DNA from 3 places in the Roseateles sp. AC306 genome. Region 3 is predicted to be linked to each of the others. Evidence: predicted binding sites of a transcription regulator. Region 3 holds the regulator's gene; each other region holds the start of a gene.

Region 1 (7,834 bases), on a different contig from region 3:
AGCCCCTTGTGCGACGCCGCGCGCTTCGCCGACGACCTGCTGGCCCAACTGACGGCATGATGCGCGGCGTCCCAACTCCCGCATCGTCCATGAAGCGCTTCCTTCTTCTCTTCAGTCTAGTCGGCGCCGCTGCTCAGGCCGATGAGCCCGCGCCCCGACGTGTGGATCTGCCGCTGTGGGAGCTCGGCATCGCGGCGGCCGGTGTCTCGCAGCAGGCGTATCCGGGATCGGACCAGCAGGCTCGTCGAGCGTTGGCCCTGCCTTATCTGATCTACCGCGGCAAGGTGCTGCGTGCGGACGGCGACGGCGCTGGCCTGCGCGCGGTGCGCACTGACAGCTTCGAGCTGGACGTGTCGTTCGCGGGCTCGCTGAGCTCGGGCTCCGAGTCGCTGCGGGCGCGTGAGGGCATGGCGCGCTTGGGCACCCTGGTGGAGGCGGGGCCGGTGGCGCGCTGGTTCGTCAATGGACGCGGCGCGCGGGACCGCATCACGGCGGAATTGCCGCTGCGCGGTGTCTTCGAGGCGCGCAACCCGAGCCGGCATCGCGGCATGAGCCTGGAGCCCAAGGTGAGCTGGCAGCGCCGCCCCGGCGCTGAGGGCTGGGGCTACGGGCTCAGCGTGGCCGCGTTGATCGGCGACCGCCGGCTGGGGTCGACGTTCTACGGCGTCGCACCCGGCGAGGTCACGGCGGACCGGCCCGCCTTCGAGGCGCGCGCGGGCCTGATCGCGTGGCGACTGGGCGGCAGCGTCGCCACCCAGCTGACTCCTGATCTGCGCTTTTTCGCCTTCGGTCGGCTCGACAGCCTGGCGGGCGCCGCCAACCGCGCAAGCCCGCTGGTACGCCAGATGACGGGCGGCAGCGTCGGCATCGGGCTGACCTACACGCTGACCCGTTCAGCGGCGCGCGCGAACGACTGATGTCGCCGACCGGCCAATGAAAAAGGGGCTGCTCGCGCAGCCCCTTCGTTTGTCAGCGACGGGTGTGTCGCCGGCCGTGGACTTACATGTCCATGCCGCCCATGCCACCCATGCCGCCCATGCCACCAGGCATGCCGCCGCCGGCAGCTTCTTCCTTCGGCGACTCGGCGACCATGCACTCGGTCGTCAGCATCAGCGACGAGACCGAAGCGGCGTTCTGCAGGGCAGTGCGCGTGACCTTGGTCGGGTCCAGGATGCCCATTTCGATCATGTCGCCATAGGTGTCGTTGGCGGCGTTGAAGCCGTAGTTGCCCGAACCGGCCAGCACGGCGGCCACGACGACGGAGGCTTCGCCACCGGCGTTGTAGACGATCTCGCGCAGCGGCGCTTCGATGGCCTTGAGCACCAGCTTGATGCCGGCGTCCTGGTCGGCGTTGTCGCCCTTGATGGCGCCAGCAGCTTGCTTGGCGCGCAGCAGCGCAACGCCGCCACCAGCCACGATGCCTTCTTCAACGGCTGCGCGCGTGGCGTGCAGCGCGTCTTCGACGCGGGCCTTCTTTTCCTTCATCTCGACTTCGGTAGCCGCACCGACCTTGATGACGGCAACACCGCCGGCCAGCTTGGCCACGCGTTCTTGCAGCTTCTCGCGGTCGTAGTCGCTGGTGGCTTCCTCGATCTGGATGCGCACTTGCTTGACGCGGGCTTCGATGTCAGCGGCAGCGCCGGCGCCGTCGATGATGGTGGTGTTTTCCTTGCCCACTTCGACGCGCTTGGCCTGGCCCAGGTCGGCCAGCGTGACCTTCTCGAGCGTCAGGCCGACTTCTTCGGCGATGACCTTGCCGCCCGTCAGGATGGCGATGTCTTCCAGCATGGCCTTGCGGCGGTCACCGAAGCCAGGCGCCTTGACGGCGACAACCTTCAGGATGCCGCGGATGGTGTTGACCACCAGCGTCGCCAGCGCTTCGCCGTCGACTTCTTCAGCAACAATCAGCAGCGGGCGGCCGGCCTTGGCCACTTGCTCCAGCGTCGGCAGCAGGTCGCGGATGTTCGAGATCTTCTTGTCGAACAGCAGGACAAACGGGTTGTCCAGCAGCGCGGCTTGCTTCTCGGGGTTGTTGATGAAGTAGGGCGACAGGTAGCCGCGGTCGAACTGCATGCCCTCGACGACATCGAGTTCGCTGTCCAGGCTCTTGCCGTCTTCGACGGTGATGACGCCTTCCTTGCCAACCTTGTCCATCGCCTCGGCAATGATGCGGCCCACTTCCACGTCGCTGTTGGCCGAGATAGTGCCGACTTGAGCGATTTCCTTGGAGGTGGTGGTGGCCTTGGAGGCCTTCTTCAGCTCGGCGACCAGGGCGGTGACCGCCTTGTCGATGCCGCGCTTCAGGTCCATCGGGTTCATGCCGGCGGCCACGTACTTCATGCCTTCGCGGACGATGGCTTGGGCCAGCACCGTGGCGGTGGTCGTGCCGTCACCGGCGTTGTCAGACGTCTTGGAAGCAACTTCCTTGACCATCTGCGCGCCCATGTTCTGAAGCTTGTCCTTCAGCTCGATTTCCTTGGCCACGGACACACCGTCCTTGGTCACGGTGGGGGCGCCGAAGGAGCGCTCGAGCACCACGTTGCGGCCCTTGGGGCCGAGCGTCACCTTGACCGCATTGGCCAGGATGTTCACGCCTTCAACCATGCGAGCGCGGGCTTCGCCGCCAAAGATCACGTCTTTTGCTGCCATTTGGAATTCTCCGGAGTCTTAAATTGGGTCAGAGACAATTTCTCTGAGTCAGTTGGGGACAGAGCTCGCGCTGCGCGCTTCGGTCTGTCCCGCAAGACATTACTTTTGAACGATGGCGAAGAGGTCTTCTTCGCGCATGACCAGCAGCTCGTCGCCGTCAACCTTGACGGTCTGGCCGGAATACTTGCCGAACAGGACGCGGTCGCCGACGGCGACGTTCAAGGTGATGAAATCGCCCTTGTCATTGCGCTTGCCCGGGCCGACGGCCAGGACTTCGCCCTGGTCGGGCTTCTCGGCGGCGTTGTCGGGAATGAAGATGCCGGAGGCAGTCTTGGTTTCCTGTTCCAGGCGGCGAACGATCACGCGATCGTGCAGGGGGCGCAGCTTCATGGGGTCTCCTTCAGAGGTGGAACTGAAGCGGTCGCCGCGCCTTGACGCGGCGACCGCCAAAAAACGGGGCCGAAAGCTCGGCCCGATTTCGTTAGCACTCGAGCGTTGAGAGTGCTAGCAGACTCGCATTATAGGGACGCAAGATGGCGTTTCAAGAGGGTGGCCGGCTTCAGTTCGCCGTGCGCCGCCGGCGCTTTCAGGTCTTCGTCCGATCTGGCGCCTGCCAGGCCGACTTGGCCAGCCCGCGCGCGCATCGGTTTCAATAGCGCCCCATGTCGACCCGCCGCCTGCTCGCTCTGCTTGCCGTTGCGGGCGTTGCTGCGGTCTGGGGGGCGTGGCCTGAAGACAAGCCGGTGGTGGCGACCGTCGACGTGGCGCGGCCGGTCGAGCAAGCGGCCGTTCACCAGCCCAAGCCGGTGACGGCGGTCGTGCAGCCCGCGCTGGACTGCGCGCCCACGCCGCCGCTTCGCCCGCACGACCAGGCCATGGCGTTGCAGCGCGCGGTCGCCACGCTGGCCAGCGGCGCGGGTGGCGATGCGGTGCTGGCCCTGCTGATGCAAAAGCCCGCCGGCGAGGACGCGGCCTGGGCCGAGCAGGTGCGCCAGGCCGCCTTGCGTTCGCAGGACGCGCAGGCGCTGCGCTGGGCTGCGGAAGCCTGTGCCACATCAGCCTGCCGCCGTGAGCTGCTGCAGGAGCGCCTGCGCCTGGAGCCCGACAACGCAGTGCACTGGCTGGCCTGGCTGGACGAGAACCCCGCCGCTACCGACGACGCCTGGCAGGGCCTTGCCGCCGCGCGCTACTGGCGCGAGCAGCCAATGACTCTCGGCGAGCGCATTGGCCGTGCCTTGCCGCCGGAGCTGCTGCCGGCCCAGCGCGAGGCGCTGTTGCAGCCGCTGCGCGACCAGCCCTGGGCCGCGCCGCCTGCGCCGTCCATCACCCTGGCCAACGCCTGCGGACACTATGGCCCGACCCACCCCATCGGCGCGGCCTGCACGCATGCGGCGACGCTGCTCCTCACGCGCAGCGACTCACCCGCTGCCTGGCAGCAGGGCGCCGATCTGGCCCAGCAACTGGGCCGCAGCGACATACCGCCGCCGCCCGTGCAGCCAGCAGTTACCGGCTGTCGCTGAGCAATCAATCGGCTGAGCGAATGGCGTTTCTCGGTAGCGCGCCTGAGGCAGAGGGCTTGCATCGCTTCCTAGACTGGCCCTGACCGCACCGGCAGTACAGGGCGCGGCACCGCGGCGGCGTTGGCGCCAGCCTGCGGACCACAACGACTGGAGACTACCGATGAACTTCCCCCTGCGCGGGCGCCTGACGGCGCTCGGCCTGGCTGCGGCCGCCTGTACTTTCTTCACCTCGACGTCGGCGCTGGCCGCTTTCGGCGTCACCGACGCCAGTGGCGTGCTGACCGTCGACAGCGGTGCCGGCCTGGTGTTCAAGGTCAACAAGAGCAGTGGCGACATCACGTCCATCAAGCTCAATGCCGGCGCCGAGCTGCAGGGCCAGACCAAGTTCTCCCACATCAGCTCCGGCCTGGGCGCGCCGGCCACCTACGCGCTCTCGCCCTCGGGGACGACGGCCGTCATCACCATCACGGCGTCCACGCTGAAGCACTACCTCGTCGTGCGCCGCAACGAGAACGTCATCTACATGGCCACCCATGTCACGGCCGAGCCGGCGGTGGGCGAGCTGCGCTGGATCACGCGACTCAACGGCAGCGTGTTCACCGGCGTGCCGGCCGAGTCCAACCTGCGGAACAACACCGGCGCCATCGAGAGCAGCGACGTGTTCGGCATGAGCGACGGCACCTCGCGCTCCAAGTACTACGGCAACCAGCGCGCCAAGGATCTCGGCGTGCGCGGCGTGACCGGCAGCGGCGTGGGCGTGTTCATGGCCTACGGCAACCGGGAGTCGGCCTCGGGCGGGCCCTTCTTCCGCGACATCCAGAACCAGAGCGGCGGCGACACCGAGGTCTACAACTACATGAACTCGGGGCACAACCAGACCGAGGCCCACCGCATGGGCCTGCACGGCCCGTATGCGCTGGTCTTCACGACGGGATCGACGCCGGCCGCGCCGGACATGAGCTGGATGTCCAGCCTGGGACTGCAGGGCTGGGTCAGCGGTCGCGGCAAGGTGGTGCTGAACGGCCTGTCGGGCATGGACACGGCCTACACCTACACGGTGGGCTTTGCCAACGGCACGGCGCAGCACTGGGGCACGGCGTCCAGCAGCGGCGCCGTCACGGTGGCCAACATGAAGCCGGGCACCTACACGATGACGGTCTACAAGGGCGAGCTGGGCGTGTTCACCGAGCAGGTGTCGGTGGCCAGCGGCGGCACGACGACGCTGAACACGCGCGCCATCACGGCCGACCCGTCGCAGAAGGCGGTGCTCTGGCGCGTGGGCAACTGGGACGGCACGCCGCTGGAGTTCCTGAACGGCCAGACCTTCACCGTGCGCCATCCGTCGGACTCGCGCAACCCGTCGTGGGGCCCGGTCACCTACGCCGTGGGCAGCGCGACGAACAAGTTCCCCGCTGCGATCTGGAAGGACAAGAACAGCGGCAGCAAGATCACCTTCAACCTGACCAGCGCCCAACTCGCGGCGCGCACGGTGCGCATCGGCATCTCGGCGGCCTATGCCAACGCCCGGCCACAGATCACGGTGAACGGCTGGACATCCGCCGTGCCCAGCCCGTCGACCCAGCCCGACTCGCGCTCGCTGACCATCGGCACCTACCGCGGCAACAACACGACGTTCACTTACAGCGTGCCGGCCAGCGCCTTCGTGGCGGGCACGAACACGCTGACGATCAACGCGGCCTCGGGCAGCGGCAGTGCCGCCTTCCTGAGCGCGGGGTTCGCGGTGGACTGCGTGGACATGTACTGACGACTCACTCGGGCGCGCGCCAGCCGCCGCCCAGTGACTGGATCAGCGCCACCGCAGTGGTCTGCCGGTCGGCCACCAACTGCACCAGAGCGCGTCGGGCGCTGAGCGCGGTGGCCTGCGCGGCCACCACCTCGCTGTACGACACCTGGCCCGCCTCGTAGCGTCGCTGCACCTGGGCCTGCACCTGCTCGGCGGACTCGGCGGCCTGGCGGCGCAGGGCCTCCTGCGCCTTCAGCACACGGGTGGCGGCGAGCTGGTCTTCGACGTCCTGGAAGGCCGACAGCACGGTCTGGCGGTAGCGCGCCACGGCCGCATCATTGGCCGCGCTGGCCGCATTGACACGCTCGCGCGTGGCGCCCGCGTCGAACAGGGTCTGCGCGGCCGACACGCCCAGCGACCACAGCAGGCTGGATGCGTTGGACAGCGCGCTGACCGCGCTGGCGCCCACGCCCACCGAGCCGTTGAGCCCCAGGCTCGGGTAGTAGGCCGACTGCGCAATGCCGACCTGGGCGTTGGCAGCCGCAACGCGGCGCTCGGCGGCGGCGATATCGGGGCGGCGCTGCAGCAGGGTTGACGGCAGGGCCAGTGGCACGTTGGGGACCTGCGGACTGCGGCCGGGCAGCCCGTCGCGCGCAACGATCTGGAACTCCGCCGGCGTCTTGCCCACCAGCACGGCGATGGCGTGTTCGAACTGTGCGCGTGAGCGCCCCAGGCCCAGCGCATCGGCCTGCGCGTTGGCCAGCTGCGTCTCGGCCTGCAGCACGTCCGTGCGGCCGACGACGCCGGCGTTGTAGCGGTTGCGCGCGATCTGCAGCGAGCGCTCGTAGCCGGCCAGCGTCTCGGCCAGCAAAGCGCGCTGGGCGTCGGTCTGGCGCAGGCCGAAATAGGCGATGGCCAGTTCGCCCTGGGCCGACAGCCGCGCCGACGCCAGGTCGGCCGCGCTGGCCTGTGCGCTGGCCGCCGCGCCTTCGCTGGCGGTGCGCAGCCGGCCCCAGACATCGGGCTCCCAGCTTGCGCCGATGGAGGCCTGGAAGTTGTTGCGCGCGCCGCTGTTTCCCTCGTTGCCGCCATTGCCCGAGCGACTGGCGCCGCCGCTCAGCGACACGACGGGGAACAGCGAGGCGCGTTGCACCGCGAGCAGCGCACGGGCCTGCGCGTAGGCCGCAGCAGCGGCGGCGACGTTCTGATTCGACACCTCGACCTGGGCCGCCAGCGCATCCAGTTCAGCGTCGCCGAACAAGGTCCACCACGCCCCGCGGTCCAGCGCGTCGGCCGGGGTCGCGACGACCCAGCCTTCGGCCTCCTTGTAGGCCAGCGGGGCGGTGAAGGCGGGGCGCTGATAGCTGGGGCCGACGGCGCAGGCGGTGAGGGCCAACAGCAGCAGCAAGGAGGCGCGGCGGGGGATGGCGTGCATGGGCTTTCCGGTCACAGCGGGGCAGGGGAGGCAGGAGGCTCGGACGACGCCACACGGGCCAGGCTTGCATCGCCCGGGCCTTTGCGGCGCAGCTTGTCCAGCAGCACGTAGACCACGGGCGTCGTGATGAGCGTCAACAACTGGCTGGCGATGAGCCCGCCGATGATGGTGATGCCCAGCGGCCGGCGCAGCTCGGCGCCTTCCCCGAAGCCAATCGCCAGCGGCAGCGCGCCCAAGGCAGCGGCCAATGTCGTCATCAGGATGGGCCGAAAGCGCAGCAGGCAGGCCTCGCGAACCGCGTCGACGGCGGACAGCCCCCGCGAGCGCTCGGCCTCCAGCGCGAAGTCGATGATGAGGATGGCGTTCTTCTTGACGATGCCCAGCAGCAGGAAGACGCCGATCAAAGCAATGACCGAGAAGTCCATGCGGAACAGCATCAGCGCAAGGACCGCGCCGATGCCGGCCGACGGCAGCGTCGACAGCACC
Region 2 (7,834 bases), on a different contig from region 3:
TCGCTGTTGGCTGGCCTCATCAACGTGGCGCTGCCGGCGCCCAGCATCTGGCCCGCCCTGCTCGGCCTGGGCCTGGGTCTGTCGCTGCTGCTCGGCTTCGGCCTGCCACCCGTGTTGCAACTGGCCGCCGTGCCGCCGCTGCGCGTCATCCGCCGCGACCTGGGGGCGCCCAAGGCCAGCTCGCTGCTGGTGCTCGGCGCGGGCGTGGCAGGGCTGGCGGCCATCCTCGTCGTGCTGGCGGGCGATTTCGTGCTGGGCGCCATCGCGGCGGCGGGCTTTGCCGGTGCGGTGCTGGTGTTCGCGCTGCTGGCCTGGGGCGCCGTGAAGCTGCTGCGCCGCATCGTGCCCACCAATGTGAGTGGCGCGGGCGTGCCGCGCTGGCTGCTGCTGGCCACGCGCCAGGTGGCGGCGCGGCCCGGGTTCGCGGTCATGCAGGTGTCGTCTCTGGCCGTGGGGCTGCTGGCGCTGGCACTGCTGGTACTGCTGCGCACCGACCTCATCGACAGCTGGCGCCGCGCCACGCCGGCCGCAGCACCCGACCGCTTCGTCATCAACATCCAGCCCGACCAGGGCGAGGCCTTCCGCAAGATGCTGACCGACGCCGGCATCGCGAAATTCGACTGGTATCCCATGATCCGAGGGCGCCTGACGACGATCAACAACGAGACCGTCCAGGGCAAGCGCTTCACCGAAGACCGGGCCCAGCGCCTGGCCGAGCGCGAGTTCAACCTCAGCCACACGGCCGAGCTGCCGGAGCACAACCAGATCGTGGCCGGCCGATGGGGCGCTGCCGCGCCCGGTGAGCTGGGCATGAGCGTCGAGGAAGGCCTGGCCAAGACGCTGAACCTGAAGCTCGGCGACACCCTCGCCTTCGACATCGCCGGCCAGCCGGCCCAGGGCCGCGTCACCAGCCTGCGCAAGGTGGACTGGTCGTCGATGCGGGTGAACTTCTTCGTGCTGTTCGAGAAGGCCGAGCTGCCCGAGCTGCCGGCCACGCAGATCGCTGCCTATCGAACACCGGGCACGCCGGCGGGTAGCAAGCTGGACCGCCAACTGGCGCGGCAGTTCCCCAACCTGACGGTCATCGACGTGTCGGCCCAGCTCAACCAGGTGCAAGGCGTGCTGGACCAGGTCATCCAGGCCGTGCAGTTCCTGTTCGGCTTCACGCTGGCGACCGGCCTCGTCGTGCTGCTGGCGGCCGTGGGCAGCACCCGGGAGGCACGCACGCGCGAGTTCGGGCTGATGCGGGCCCTGGGCGCGCCGTCGTCGCTGCTGGCCCAGGTGCAGCGCGCCGAGCTGCTGGGCGTGGGCGCGCTGGCGGGCTTCCTGGCCGGCAGCGTGGCGCTGGTGCTGGCAGCGCTGCTGGCGCGCTTCGTGTTCGAGTTTGACTGGCAGATCAAGCCCTGGGTGCCGCTGGTGAGCGCCGCCTGCGGCGCGCTGCTGGCCTGGAGCGCCGGTTGGTGGAGCCTGCGCGGCGTGCTGCAGCGGCCCGTGATGCAGACGCTGCGAGAGGCGCAGGCGGAATGAAGCCGATGGGTGCCCGCGACATCGGCCGCTATCTGGCGCTGTCCGCGGGCATCACGGGCGTTTACTACCTGCTGGGCCGACTGGGCCTGCTGATGGTGCTGCCGCCCTACCAGCTGTCGCCCATGTACCCGGCCGCCGGCTGGGGCCTGGCGGTGCTGCTGGTGCTGGGGCTGCGCTACCTGCCGGCGGTGGCGCTGGGCTCCTTTGTCGTGCAGGCGACGATGCTGGGCAGCGATGCGCTGCCGCTGGCGGCGGGCATCGGCTGCGGCGCGGCAGCGCAGGCGGCCGCCGGCACGCTGTTGATGCGGCGCTGGTGCGGCCGGCCGCTGGTGCTGGCCTCGCCGCGCGAAGTGGCCGGCTATCTCGCGGCGGCCACACTGGCCGGCGTCGTCAGCCCGACTTGCGCGACGCTGCTGCTGAACGCCGCCGATGTCATCACCGCGCCGCTGATGGGGCAGGTCTGGACGATCTGGTGGACGGGCGACCTGATGGGCGTGCTCATCGCCACGCCCATCACGCTGGCCCTCATCGGCCAACCACGCTCGGCCTGGGCCACCCGGCGCCTCAGCGTCGGCCTGCCCATGCTGCTGACGACGCTGCTGGTCGGCATGGGCGTGGCGGCAACGATGGCGTGGGACCGGCAACGCAACCGCTCCGACTTCACACGCGACGCGACCAATGCCGCCCAGGCGCTGGCCGGCCGGCTGCGCGAGCCGCTGCTGACGCTGGAAGGCGTGCATGGCCTCGTCAAGGTCAAGCCGCGACCGACGCGCGAGGAGTTCGCGCGGGCAACCAGTGGCCTGTTGACCGAGGACAGCCCGCTGCTTGCGCTGGGCCTGACGCTGCGCGTGCCGCGTGCCGATGTCGAGCGCTTCAACGCGGCGGCGGCGGCAGACAACTTCCCCAGCCGCTTCCAGGCCCGCGATCGCAAGCGCGCCGGCGACGTGACCCCGCCGCCGGATGAAGACATGATGGTCATCCGCCTCATCGAGCCGCTGTCGCGCAATGGCACCGCACTGGGCGTCAATGTGCGCACCATCCCCAGCGCGCGCGCGGCCATCGACCAGGCCGTGAGCCAGGGGCGCGCGATTGCATCGGCGGGTTTCCAGCTGTCGCAGGACGGTGAAGGCGCCGTCGGCGTCGTCGTCTACCAGCCCCTCTACCGGCGCCATGTCGCGCCAGGCGAGCCGTCGGTGGACGGGGTCGTCTTCGCCACGCTGCGGCCGGACCTGCTGTTGTCGCGCCTGGCCGCCGGCTGGCCCGAGCACCTCGGCGCCTGCCTGGTTGACCTGGAGCCCGGCGCCGTCCACCCGCGCCTGGGCGGGCGGCCCGGCTGCGAGGCCGTACAGCGCGGTGACAACGCCGACCTGCCCCTGGTCACCATGCCGCTGGACTTCGGCGGCCGGCACTGGGAGGTGCGCGTCTACGACCTGCCCGGCATGGCGCAGGCGCCCGGCCGCAGCTGGGCCTTCGCGCTGGTGGGCCTGCTGGCGACGGCCATGGTGGGCGCCCTGCTGCTGCTGATGTCGGGCCGCACCCAGCACGTCGAGGCGCTCGTCCGGGAAAGGACCGCGGCGCTGGAGCGCGAGATTGCCGGCCGCGCCGAGGGAGAACACGCGCTGAACCAGAGCGAGCAGCGCTTTCACAGCATCTTCGAGACGGCGCCGATAGGCATCGTCTTCACCGACCTGAACGGCGGCTTCCAGGACGTCAACGCCTACTTCTGCAACCTGGTCGGCGTCCCAGCCGAGGCGCTGGCCGGCCGTCGCGCCATTGATGTGACCCATGCCGATGACCGCCGCGAGGACATCCGCCTGGCGAGCCGGCTGATGCGCGGCGAGATCCCCTTCTACCGGCGCCTGAAGCGTTATGTGCGGCCGGACGGCAGCGTCGTCCATGCGCGCGTGCTGGTCAGCCTGCTGCGCGGCGCCGACGGCCGGCCGCACCGGCTGGTGGGCATCATTGAGGACATCACCGACCAGCTGCGCATCGAGGAGCTGGACCGCGCCCGCGAGGCCGCCGTGGCTGCCAACCAGGCCAAGAACGAATTCCTGTCGCGCATGAGCCATGAGCTCCGCACGCCGATGAACGCCATCCTCGGCTTCACGCAGCTGATGCAGATGGACGCCAGTGAACCGCTGTCGTCGACCCAGCGCACACGGGCGCAGCAGATCGCCCAGGCGGGCTGGCATTTGCTGGAAATGATCAACGACACGCTGGACCTGTCGCGCATCGAGGCCGGCTCGCTGCCCCTGGAGCCCACCGTGCTGGAGCTGGCGCCGCTGCTGGCCCGCGCGCTGGCCCTGGTGCAGCAGAACGCCGCCGAGCGCGGCCTGGCCATCAGCCAGCGCCTGGACCCGGCCGCGCTGCACGTGATGGGCGACCCGACGCGCGTGACCCAGGTGCTGACCAACCTGCTGAGCAACGCCGTCAAGTACAACCGCGTTGGCGGCAGCGTCAGCGTCGCGTCCTCCAGCCCTGAGCCCGGCTGGGTGGAGGTGGCGGTGCGCGACACGGGCCTGGGCATGACCGATGTGCAGCGCGCCGCCCTCTTCCAGCCGTTCAACCGCCTGGGCCGCGAGCGCAGCGGCCTGCCCGGCACCGGCATAGGCCTGGTCATCAGCCAGCGCCTGGCCGAGATGATGGGCGGCAGTCTGCGCGCCGAAGGTTTGGGTCCCGACGAGGGTCCCGGCGCCTGCTTTGTGCTGAGGCTACCCGCCGGAAGCGCACCGGCGCCCGCCAGCGTCGAAGCTGGTCAGGGCGAACCCGCTCCCCCTCAGACAGGCCCGCACCGGCGGGTGCTCTATGTCGAGGACAACCCGCTGAATGCCGAAGTCATGCGCGGCATCCTGGAGCAACGCCCCGGCGTCGAGCTGGAGGTGGCGCCAACCGTAGAGTCCGGCCTGCGCGCCCTGCACGAGCGCCCGCCGGCCCTGCTGCTACTGGACTGGCAGTTGCCCGACGGTGACGGCCTGACGCTGCTGAAGCGGCTGCGCGAGCTGGGCAGCACGCCGCCGCCCGTCGTCGTCGTGTCGGCCAATGCCCAGCCCGAGCAGATCGCGCTGGCGCAGACGGCCGGCGCCGGGCACTACCTCACCAAGCCGCTGGACGTGCGTGAGCTGCTGGCCCTCGTCGATGAATTGTTGGCACCGCCCACAACCCCGCAGCGTGCAGAATGAGGCGCCGGTCACTCTCCAAGCGCAGCAAACAATGAGCTCCACCGAACTCGTCCCCAGCACCGGCGCCCAAGCCGGGCAGGCTCTGGCCCGCAGCGACGGTCGCCAGTTCCTGACTTTCCGCATCAGCGAGGAGGAATACGGCATCGACATCCTGCGCGTGCAGGAGATCCGCTCCTATGAAGCCCCCACCCGCGTGGCCAACGCGCCGTCCTTCATCAAGGGCGTCGTCAACCTGCGCGGCGTCATCGTGCCCATCCTGGACCTGCGCATCCGGCTCGGGCAGCCCAGCGAGTACAACGCCTTCACCGTCGTCATCGTCCTGAATGTGGGTGGCCGGGTCGTCGGCATCGTCGTCGACTCGGTCTCCGACGTGCTGGCGCTGACCGCCGACGACATCAAGCCGCGCCCCGAAGTGCCCGCGGCGCTGGACGCCCGTTTCATCACCGGCCTGGGCAAGCTCGGCGAGCGCATGCTCATCCTGCTGGATATCGAGGCCATGATCAAAAGCCCCGATCTCGGCCTGGTCGACTGAGGCAAGCTCCAAGCAAGTTAGCGGTTACCCACTGTTTCTGCCTTAGAAACACAGCGTTCCAGCTGATACCTCCTGGCTTTTAGCACTCTGATGTTGGGAGTGCTAATATCTTTGCACCGTCGCATTTCACGCGGCGGTTAGCTAGGAATTGAGACGATGTCTGCCTCTTCTGCCATTGCCGTTCGCAGCCCCTGGGCCATGGTGCCCTCGCTGGGCAATCTCGACGCCTACATTTCCGCCGTCAACCGCCTGCCGCTGCTGACGGCCGAGGAAGAGTCTTCCGCCGCGCGCAGCCTGCGAGACAAAGGCGACGTGGAAGCCGCTGGCCGCATGGTGCTGTCGCATCTGCGTCTGGTGGTGTCCATCTCGCGCCAGTACGTTGGCTACGGGCTGCCCCAGGGTGACCTGATCCAGGAAGGCAACGTTGGCCTGATGAAGGCGGTCAAGCGCTTCGACCCCGACCAGGGCGTGCGCCTGGTGAGCTACGCCATGCACTGGATCAAGGCCGAGATGCATGAGTACATCCTGAAGAACTGGCGCATGGTCAAGGTCGCCACGACCAAGGCCCAGCGCAAGCTGTTCTTCAACCTGCGCTCGATGAAGCACACCATGAAGGCGGATCAGGCAGACGGCCAGACCCACCGCAACACGCTGAGCGAGGCGGAGATTGCGCACGTCGCCAGCACGCTGAACGTCAAGCGCGAAGAAGTGCTGGAGATGCAGACGCGCATGTCCGGCGGCGACGTCGCGCTGGAGCCGCTGACGGACGACGAAGGCGAGAGCTTCGCGCCCATCGCCTACCTGGCCGACGACAGCAGCGAGCCGACGCGTGTCATCGAAGCGCGCTCGCGCGACGAACTGGCCGGCAGCGGCATCCACCGCGCGCTGGACGTGCTGGACCCGCGCAGCCGCCGCATCGTCGAGGAACGCTGGCTGAAGGTGAACGACGACTCGTCCGGCGGCATGACGCTGCACGACCTGGCGGCCGAGTACGGCGTGTCGGCCGAGCGCATCCGCCAGATCGAGGTGGCGGCGATGAAGAAGATGAAGAAGGCGTTGACCGAAGCCGCCTGAGCTTCTTCTGCGCTCGAAAAGCAAAGGCCCCTCTCGGGGCCTTTGTCACTTCTTGGCCTGGGCTTCGGCCAGCAGCAGCTTGATGTCGTCGGCCAGCGGCTGGGCGCCGGCGCCGTAGCGCACGTAGACGCGCACACGGCCTTCGGTGTCGAGGATGAAGCTGGCTGCCGTGTGGTCCATCGTGTAGGTCTCAGGCGTCTTGCCGGGTACCTTGGCGTAGAAGACCTTGAACTCCTTGGCGGCCGCCTTGGTCTGCTCCTCGCTGCCGCGCAGGCCGACGAAGCTGGGGTCGAAGCTGCCGAGGTAGGCCTTCAACAGAGCCGCCGTGTCGCGTTCCGGGTCGACGGTGACGAAAATACCCTGCACCTTCTCGCCGTCGGCGCCGAGGGACTTCTTGACCTCGGCGACTTCCATCATCGTCGTCGGGCAGACGTCGGGGCATTGCGTGTAGCCGAAGAAGATCACCAGCACCTTGCCCTTGAAGTCGGCCAGCGAGCGGGCGCGGCCGTCCTGGTCGGTCAGGTTGAGCTGCCTGGCGTACTCGGCACCGGTCAGGTCGATGCCCTTGAAGGCCGGCTTGTCGGAGGTGGCCTTCTGGCAGCCCGCCAGCGCGAGAGCGGCCAGCGCGGTGACGGCGAAACGGCGTGTGCTCATGCGATGTAGTGGTCGATCAAGAGGGCCGCGAACAGCAGCGACAGATGCCAGATGGAGAACCAAAAGGTCCGCCGCGCGAGCATCTCCGAATACGAGCGCCAGAGCCGGAAGGCATAGCCGCAAAAGCCCATGCCAAGCACAACAGCACTGACGAGGTAGAACCAGCCGCTCATGCCGGTCAGGAAGGGCAGCAGCGTGGCGGCGAACAGCACCCAGGTGTAGAGCAGGATCTGCAGGCGGGTGTAGTCGTTGCCGTGCGTGACGGGCAGCATCGGCAGGCCGGCGCGGGCGTAGTCCTCCGCGCGGTACAGCGCCAGCGCCCAGAAGTGCGGCGGCGTCCACAGGAAGATGATGAGGCAGAGCAGCCAGGGCTCCGGGCCGAGGTCGCCGCGCAGCGCAGCCCAGCCCAGCACCGGCGGCATGGCGCCCGACGCGCCACCGATGACGATGTTCTGCGGCGTCATCGGCTTGAGGATGACGGTGTAGATGACGGCGTAGCCGATGAAGGTGGCGAAGGTCAGCCACATCGTCAGGACATTGACGTAAAAGCCCAGCAGCGCCATGCCGGCCGCGCACAGCAGGCCGGAGAACGCCAGGGTCTGCGTGCGGCTGAGCTCGCCCTTGGCCGTGGCGCGCCAGGCGGTGCGCTTCATGCGCGCGTCGATGCCGTCCTCGATGAGGCAATTGAACGCGGCGGCGGCGCCGGCCACGAGCCAGATGCCGGCGACGGCGGCCAGCATGGTCAGCGCCTGAGACAGGTCGGGCAGGCCGGGCACGGCCAGGGCCATGCCGATAGCGGCGCAAAAGACGATGAGCTGGACGACGCGCGGCTTGGTCAGCTGATAGAACTGCTGCCAGCGCGGGCTGT
Region 3 (7,834 bases):
CCATCGGCGCGTCCAGCGCCAGGCCGAACGGCGTCACCGACGACAGGCGCTGAAAGTTGCGCAGCGCCGCCGCCAGCGCCGCACGCGAGTCGGCCAGCCCGGAGCGCACATTGGCCACGCGAGCGGTGATGCGTTCGCGCTCGGCGGGGCTGGCGCCACCAGCGGCCACGCGGTCGCTGATGTAGCGCAACAGCTCGTTCAGTTCCTTCTCGTAGCCCTGGCCCAGCTCCACGCCCACGCGCTGCTGCAACACGGCGAACCAGGCGCTGCCGGTGTCGAGCAGTGTCTGCGACTCGACACCGGCCTGCTGGATCTCGGCCGACGCGGCGAGCAATTCCTGGCGCGTCCACTCGTGGCGCGCCGTTTCGTCCACCAGTGCCTGGCTGAGCACGGCGGAGTTGTCGCTGCGCAGCAGGGTGTCCTTGCGGTCCGGCGTCTCCAGATGACCACGGCCGACGGAGAAGCGCGTCTCCAGCTTGGGCAGCAGCGCGCCGCGCGCGGCCTTGCGGGTGTAGTCGAAGCTCAGCGCCCGGTAGCGCGCGGCGGCCACCTCGGGACTGTTCTGCCAGGCCAGCTGCAGCGCATCACTCAGCGACAGCGCCGGGCCGCTGCCGGTCAGCGGCAGCACGGGCGGCATGCCGAGCAGCCGCTGCAGGCTGGCGACGCGGGGCTTGGCCGTTTCAACGGCCGAGGCCGCCGCAGCGGGCGGTTCGGCCTGGGCAGCGGCCCATGTGGGCGCCATGCAGAACAGCAACAGGCTGCTCAGGCGACGCAAGGAGAAAGGCATGGATCGCATTCCTTAGGCGGACGTCGTGCGTGGCGCGGGCGTGCGCGGTGTCACGGCGCCTGGGGCCAGCAGGCGCTGCGGCGGTGCGTCGGCCACGAGGCGGCCCCGCTCCAGCACCAGCACGCGGTCGCAGATCTGGATCAGCTCGGCGCTGTGCGTGGCGACGACGACGCAGCGGCCGTCGCGCCAGCCGGGCAGCGCTGCGAGAAAACCTTCCTGGGCCTGTCGGTCCAGGCCGAGGGTGGGCTCGTCCAGCAGCACCAGGTCCGACCGCTGGTGCAGCACGCGCGCCAGCGCCAGCATCTGCCGCTGGCCGCCCGACAGACCGGCGCCGTTGGAGCCCAATTCGGTGTTCAGACCCAGCTCGCCACGGTCCAGCTGCGGGCCCAGGCCGGCGACGCGCAACGTGCGCAGCAGTTCAGCCTCGCGGCTGCCGGCTTCGCCGGGCGCCACCACGTCCTGCAGCGCCCCGGCCAGGAAGCCCGGCTCCTGCGGCTTGTAGGCCACGGCGCCGGCCAGCCAGCGGCGGGTCAGGTCGTCCTGCACGACACGGCCACCCAGCGCGTACTGGCCCGAGGTCGGCACGACATGGCCCGCCAGCAGCTTCAGCAGCGTTGACTTGCCGGCGCCCGAGCTGCCGACGACGGCAATCAGCTCGCCCGGCTTCAAGGTCACGTTCAGGTCGGCCAGCACGGGCGGGCGGTCCGGGTAGGCAAAGCCGACGCCGCTCAGTCGCACACCCTCGGCCGCAGCAGCCCCGAGCGGGCCGCCCAGCTCGCGATCGGGCAGCGTCGCCGCATCCAGTGCCACGGTCTGGCCCATGTCGCGCAGCGCGCGCATGAACTCCTGCCATCGCAACACCACGGGCGCAAACAGGCAGATCGAGCTGACCAGGCGCCCGCCCAGCATGGTCGTAGAGATCAGCCCGCCGACGCTGAGCGCCTGGGCTTCGATGCGGTAGACGCCGGCCACCAGCGTCAGCACGGTGCAGGCCGACATGCCCACCGGCAGCAGTTGCTGGCTGACCTGCTGCCACACCCGCGCCCGCGCTGCGGCCCGCGCGGCGATGGCCGAGGGCTCGCGCAGGCCGCGCTCTGCCACGCGGGCGGCGGCGACGGACATGAGGCTTTCGCGCGCCATCAACACGTCTACCAGCCACGACAGCTTGGTGCTGGACGCCTGCGTCGCCACCCGCGACCGGCGTGCGGCCGCGGCCTGCAGCACGCCGCCGATGATCAACAGCAGAGCGCCAAAGCCGAGTGGAATCAGCACCAGCGGACCGGCGATGAGAGCCAGCACGATGGCGAAGATGAGCGCGAACGGCACGTCGGCCAATGGCAAGAGGAACTGGGCGGACAGCACGTCCCGCGTGGACCCGAGTTCGCGGTAGCGCGACATCAGCGTGCCCACCGCCAGCGGCTTGGATGCCGGGGCGGCCAGCACGCCGCGCAGCAGGCGCTCGTCCAGATGCATGTCCCAGCGCGCGCCGGCATGCTCCACCAGCATCACGCGCGAAAAGCGCAGCACCAGCTCCAGCGCGAACAGCAAGGCCATTCCCAGCGCCAGCGCCCACAGCGTCTCGTGCAGTTCGTTGCCGACGGCCTTGTCGTAGACCAGCATCGAGAACAGCGGCAGTGTCAACACGAAGGCGTTGACCAGCAGGCTCGCCAGCCCCAGATCGAGCAGGTGCCGACGGTTCGCGCGGAGAAACAGCAGGATCGATTCACGCATGCGTCGGTAGCGACTCGTACCTCACGCTGGCGAAATATGGACCAGGCGGGATGAAAGGAAGGGGCTTATCGGATATCCAATAAATGATAGCCAGCGATAAAAGCTCACCATCGACGGGAATACCCGCCAAAACCCTTGCAGTTGCCAACTTGTAGGAGGGCGGGCGGCCTGTTACGCATGCGGAAAACCGACTTTCGTGCAGCAGCCCGGGGCTCTTGCCGGGTACTGCCAACAGGCTGCATCACGCAGGCTGCAAATACCAAACGGAGAGTTTGGTAGGCCGTGTTGGACTTGAACCAACGACCAAAGGATTATGAGTCCTCTGCTCTGACCAACTGAGCTAACGGCCCCTGGGAAATCTCCCGGAAGGCGCGGATTCTATTCGTCGCCTGAACGACCCAATCAGCGTTGCGAGAGTGCCTGCCCGACCATGCGCGACGTGATGTCGACGATCTGGATCATGCGGTCGTAGGCCATGCGCGTGGGGCCGATGACGCCCAGCGTACCGACCACCTGGCCGTCCACCTCGTAAGGCGCCGACACGATGGACAGCTCCTCGTAGGGCACGACCTTGCTCTCGCCGCCGATGTAGATGCGCACGCCCTCCGCGCGGCTGGACGTGTCCAGCAGGCGCATCAGCTGCGTCTTCTCCTCGAAGAGGTCAAAGAGGCGGCGCAGCGACCCCATGTCGTGGCTGAAGTCCTGCACGGTCAGCAGGTTGCGCTCGCCGGAGACGACGACCTGCTCGTCCTGCTGCTCCATAGCCTCGGTGCCTACCTTGACCGCCGCGCTCATCAGCTGGGCGATCTCGCCGCGCAGCTCGTCCACCTCGCCGCGCAGGCGCTCGCGCACGCCCTCCAGCGTGAGGCCCGCGTAGCCGGCGTTCAGGCGGTTGCTGGCTTCGGCGAGTTCGCTTTGGCTGAGATCCTGTGCGGTGAAGATGACGCGGTTCTGCACGTCGCCGTCGGGCGAGACGAGGATGACGAGGACGCGGCGCTCGCCCAGGCGCAGGAACTCGATGTGGTGAAAGACGCTCGGCTTCTTGGGCGATGTGACCACGCCGACGAAGCTGGACAGGTTGGACAGCATCTGCGCCGCGCTGGCGATGACGCGCTGGGGCTGGTCGGGCTGAAGACGGGTCGTCTCCACGCCGATCAGGCTGGGCTGGGCCGTCAGCATCGTGTCTACAAAGAGCCTGTAGCCGCGCGGCGTGGGGATGCGGCCGGCGCTGGTGTGCGGGCTGGCGATGAGACCGAGTTCTTCCAGGTCGGCCATCACATTGCGGATGGTCGCGGCGCTGAGCTCGAGGCCGGAGGCCTTGGACAGCGTGCGCGAACCCACGGGTTGACCGTCCGCGATATAGCGTTCGACCAGGGTTTTCAGCAGGGATTTGGATCGCTCGTCGAGCATGCTTCCATTCTATGGACACCCCTTTTCCCCGGTGAAGAGGCGATACCCCTGTGGTGTAATTTGTCGCATGGCCGAGCGCTTCAGACATGTCGCCATCGTGGGCAAGCATCAAGCGCCGGGCATCAGGCCGGTGCTGGAGGAGATTGCCCAATTCTTGTGCAGCCTCGGGCTCGACGTCTCGCTTGAAGCGGAGACGGCGCTCAACACCGGGCTGACCGACTACGACGCCCTCTCCAACGATGAACTCGGCAGGGCCTGCGACCTGGCGGTCGTCGTCGGCGGCGACGGCACCATGCTCGGCTTTGCCCGCGAGATGGCGCGCTACGGCGTGCCGCTGCTGGGCATCAACCAGGGGCGGCTGGGCTTCATCACCGACATCCCCATCGAGCGCTGGCGCGAGTCCCTGGCGCCCGTGCTGGCCGGCGACTACGAGGTGGAATCGCGCGCGATGCTGGAAGGCGCGGTGCTGCGCGACGGCGAGTCCATCTTCTCGGGCCTGGCGCTCAACGACGTCGTCGTCAGCCGCGGCGGCACGGCGGGCATGGTGGAACTGAAGGTCTCGGTTGGCGACCAGTTCGTCGCCAACATGCGCGCCGACGGCCTCATCGTCGCCTCGCCCACCGGCTCCACGGCCTACGCGCTGTCGGCCGGCGGCCCTCTCATGCACCCGAGCATCGCCGGCTGGCTGCTGGTGCCGATTGCGCCGCACACGCTGTCCAACCGGCCCATCGTGCTGCCTGACCTGGGCGAGGTCAGCCTCGAAATCCTGGCCGGCCGCGACGCGTCGGTGAATTTCGACATGCAGAGCCTCGCCAGCCTGCTGCACGGCGACCGCATCACCGTGCGGCGCAGTGAGCACCAGGTCCGCTTCCTGCACCCCAAGGGCTGGAGCTATTACGCGACGCTGCGTCGCAAACTCCGCTGGTATCTCTGATGCTGCGACATCTCAGTCTCAAGGACTTCGTCATCGTCCCCACGCTGGAGCTCGACTTCGAGCCCGGCTTTGCCGTGCTGACCGGCGAGACCGGCGCAGGCAAGTCCATCCTCATCGACGCGCTGCAGCTGGCCCTTGGCGGCCGGGGTGAGGCCGGCGTCGTGCGCGAGGGCGCAGCCAAGGCCGAGATCACGGCGGAGTTCGACGCACCGGCGCATCTGCGCGGCTGGCTTGACGAAGCGGGCTTCGATGCCGACGACACGCTGCTGCTGCGTCGCGTCATCGACGCCGGCGGGAAGAGCCGCGCCTGGATCAACGGCGGCGCGGCCACGCTGACGCAGCTGCGCGAGCTGGCCGACCATCTGCTCGACATCCACGGCCAGCATGCCTGGCAAGGCCTGACCCGCCCGGCCGCCGTGCGCGAGCTGCTCGACGGCTTTGCCGGCCTGGACACCGCGCCGCTGGCCCGCGCTTACGCCGCATGGAAGCAGGCCGCCGAGGCGCTGCAGAAGGCGCAGAGCCTGCAGGCCGACGCCCAGCGCGAACGCGATCGCCTGGCCTGGCAGATCGGCGAGCTTGACGGCCTGGCGCCGGCCGAAGGCGAGTGGGACGAGCTGAACGCCGAACACCAGCGCTTGTCGCACGGCCAGTCGCTGCTCGACGCGGCGCGCTCGGCGCTGGACGCGCTGGACGACGCCGAGCCCAGCGCCCAGTCCCTGGCCAGCGGCGCGCTGGATCAGCTGGAGCGCGTGCTCGACCACGACGCCCGCCTGCTGCCCGCCGTGCAGGCGCTGCGTGACGTGCAGGCGCAGCTGCAGGACGCCAGCCACACACTGGCCGGCTATCTGCACAAGACCGACCTCGACCCCGCCCGCCTCGGCGAGCTGGACGAGCGCGTTTCCGCCTGGATGACGCTGGCGCGCCGCTACCGTCGCCAGCCGCAGGAGCTGCCTGCGCTGCTCGCGCAATGGCGCGATGAGCTTGGCGCGCTGAACGCCGCCAGCGACCCCGCCCAGCTGGAAGCCGCCCTGGCCAGCGCGCGCAAGTCCTTCGATGCCGAGGCCCAGGCTGCCAGCCGCGCCCGCAGGAAGGCCGCGCCCCAGCTCGCATCGGCCGTCACCGCCGCGATGCAGCAGCTCGGCATGGCCGGCGGCCAGTTCGACATCACGCTGCTAGCGGCTACGGAGCCGCAGAGCTATGGCGCCGAGTCCGCCGAATTCCTGGTTGCCGGCCACGCCGGCAGCACGCCGCGGCCGCTGGCCAAGGTGGCGTCGGGCGGCGAGCTGTCGCGCATCGCGCTGGCCATTTCCGTCACGGCCAGCCAGGCGGCCGATGGCAACGCGCCGGGCACGCTGATCTTTGACGAGATCGACGTCGGCATCGGGGGCGCCGTGGCTGAGACCGTCGGCCGGCTGATGAAGCAGCTGGGGCGCGAAAGGCAGGTGCTGGCCGTGACCCATCTGCCCCAGGTGGCCGCCTGCGCAGACCGTCATCTGGTCGTCGCCAAGAGCTTGCAGGATGGCGCCACCGCGAGCCGCGTCACGCCGGTGGCCGGCGAAGCGCGCGTCGCCGAAATCGCCCGCATGCTGGGCGGCGAGCGGCTGTCGTCCACCAGCCTCGCCCATGCGCAGGAGATGCTGGCCGCCTCCACCTCCGCAACCAAAGCGAAGAAAGCCCGGTCATGAGCCTGGAACACGAGCTGCAAGGCGACGTCGTGCTGCTGACCGGCATGTCCGGCGGCGGCAAGTCCGTCGCCATGCATGCGCTGGAGGACGCCGGCTATTTCTGCGTCGACAACCTGCCGGCCGAGCTGCTGCTGGACTTCCTCAAGCTCGAGCAACAGCGCGGCGAGCGCCGTGTCGCCATTGCCGTGGACGTGCGCTCGGCGGGCTCCCTGCCGCTGATGCTGCCGCTGCTCAAGGAGCTGCGCGCGAGCGGCGTGCAGGTGCGTTCCATCTTCCTGGACGCGAGCGACGAGGCGCTGATGCGCCGCTTCTCCGAAACGCGCCGGCCCCACCCGTTGCGCCAGGGCCGGGACACCGGCTTCGGCACGTTGGACGATGCCGCCGAAGACAGCCACCGCCTGCTGCTCGACGCCATTCAGCTGGAGCGGGAACTGATGAGCGGGCTCAAGGCCGAGTCCACAGTCATCGACACCAGCCAACTGCGCGCAGCCCAGCTGCGTGCCTGGCTTGGCGACCTCGTCGGCCCCGACGCCAGTAGCACGCTGACACTGGTGTTCGAGAGCTTTGCCTTCAAGCACGGCGTGCCCAGCGACGCGGATTTCGTCTTCGACGTGCGCGTGCTGCCCAACCCCTATTACGACCGCGAGCTGCGGCCGCTCACGGGCCGCGACGCGCCGGTGGCGGCCTATCTCGCGGCCCAGCCCGAGGTGGGTTTGATGATGGGCCAGATCGCCGGCTTCCTGTCGCGCTGGCTGCCCAACTTCGCGGCCGACCAGCGCAGCTACCTCACCATCGCCATCGGCTGCACGGGCGGCCAGCACCGCTCGGTCTATCTCGTCGAGATGCTCGCCCGGCAGTTCGGCCACCACGGCCATGTGCTGAAGCGCCACCGCGAACTAGACGCGCGCTGACACTCAAAACACCGGTATTTGGGGCCGAGCGCCCTGCGGCGCGCAAGCATGGCCGTGCCCTCGGGGGACCGGCCAGCTTTGCTCATGTTCAGCGAGCAAGGCTGGACGCGGGGCTCACCGGTAAGCTGGTGGAGGCTTCATCCAGTAAGCCAGATTCGCCTCGACATCGCGTTCCGAACCTGGGGCGAGGTTGGGGTTGTGCAGGTGCAGGACCCGGCGCTTGTGGAACGCGGCACGAGCCACCGACCGCCCATGGTGGCGCCACAGATGCGCATCGAAGCTGCCATCCGCCCTCATCGCCAGCAGGCCCTTTTCGATACGGGCGGCCAGCCCCGCCTGGCTCGGCGCGAAATAGTAGTAGTACGGATAGGGATAG

What was found. Region 3 encodes HrcA, which represses chaperone genes, less so after heat shock. Its sites were predicted from a motif close to TTAGCACTCNNNNNNNNNGAGTGCTAA; they were not measured.
Region 1: a site for HrcA is predicted at 3,131-3,157, ahead of AC0IZJ_RS12350 (co-chaperone GroES). Genes of this name have one in related genera too.
Region 2: a site for HrcA is predicted at 5,318-5,344, ahead of rpoH (RNA polymerase sigma factor RpoH). Genes of this name have one in related genera too.

Annotation. Positions count from the first base shown of each region.
Region 1 covers NZ_CEEDEB010000005.1:22,193-30,026, reverse strand. Annotated here, with positions in the region: gene AC0IZJ_RS12365 (O-linked N-acetylglucosamine transferase, SPINDLY family protein) at 1-60, shown strand, start outside; gene AC0IZJ_RS12360 (MipA/OmpV family protein) at 90-917, shown strand; gene groL (chaperonin GroEL) at 1,000-2,649, opposite strand; gene AC0IZJ_RS12350 (co-chaperone GroES) at 2,749-3,039, opposite strand; gene AC0IZJ_RS12345 (hypothetical protein) at 3,312-4,169, shown strand; gene AC0IZJ_RS12340 (rhamnogalacturonan lyase B N-terminal domain-containing protein) at 4,330-5,934, shown strand; gene AC0IZJ_RS12335 (efflux transporter outer membrane subunit) at 5,939-7,348, opposite strand; gene AC0IZJ_RS12330 (efflux RND transporter permease subunit) at 7,360-7,834, opposite strand, start outside.
Region 2 covers NZ_CEEDEB010000002.1:476,348-484,181, forward strand. Annotated here, with positions in the region: gene AC0IZJ_RS06945 (ABC transporter permease) at 1-1,527, shown strand, start outside; gene AC0IZJ_RS06950 (CHASE domain-containing protein) at 1,533-4,706, shown strand; gene AC0IZJ_RS06955 (chemotaxis protein CheW) at 4,738-5,238, shown strand; gene rpoH (RNA polymerase sigma factor RpoH) at 5,395-6,312, shown strand; gene AC0IZJ_RS06965 (SCO family protein) at 6,358-6,966, opposite strand; gene cyoE (heme o synthase) at 6,963-7,834, opposite strand, start outside.
Region 3 covers NZ_CEEDEB010000015.1:73,888-81,721, forward strand. Annotated here, with positions in the region: gene AC0IZJ_RS23335 (TolC family protein) at 1-787, opposite strand, end outside; gene AC0IZJ_RS23340 (peptidase domain-containing ABC transporter) at 800-2,518, opposite strand; tRNA gene AC0IZJ_RS23345 (tRNA-Ile) at 2,792-2,868, opposite strand; gene hrcA (heat-inducible transcriptional repressor HrcA) at 2,921-3,928, opposite strand; gene AC0IZJ_RS23355 (NAD kinase) at 3,996-4,862, shown strand; gene recN (DNA repair protein RecN) at 4,862-6,547, shown strand; gene rapZ (RNase adapter RapZ) at 6,544-7,458, shown strand; gene AC0IZJ_RS23370 (hypothetical protein) at 7,573-7,834, opposite strand, start outside.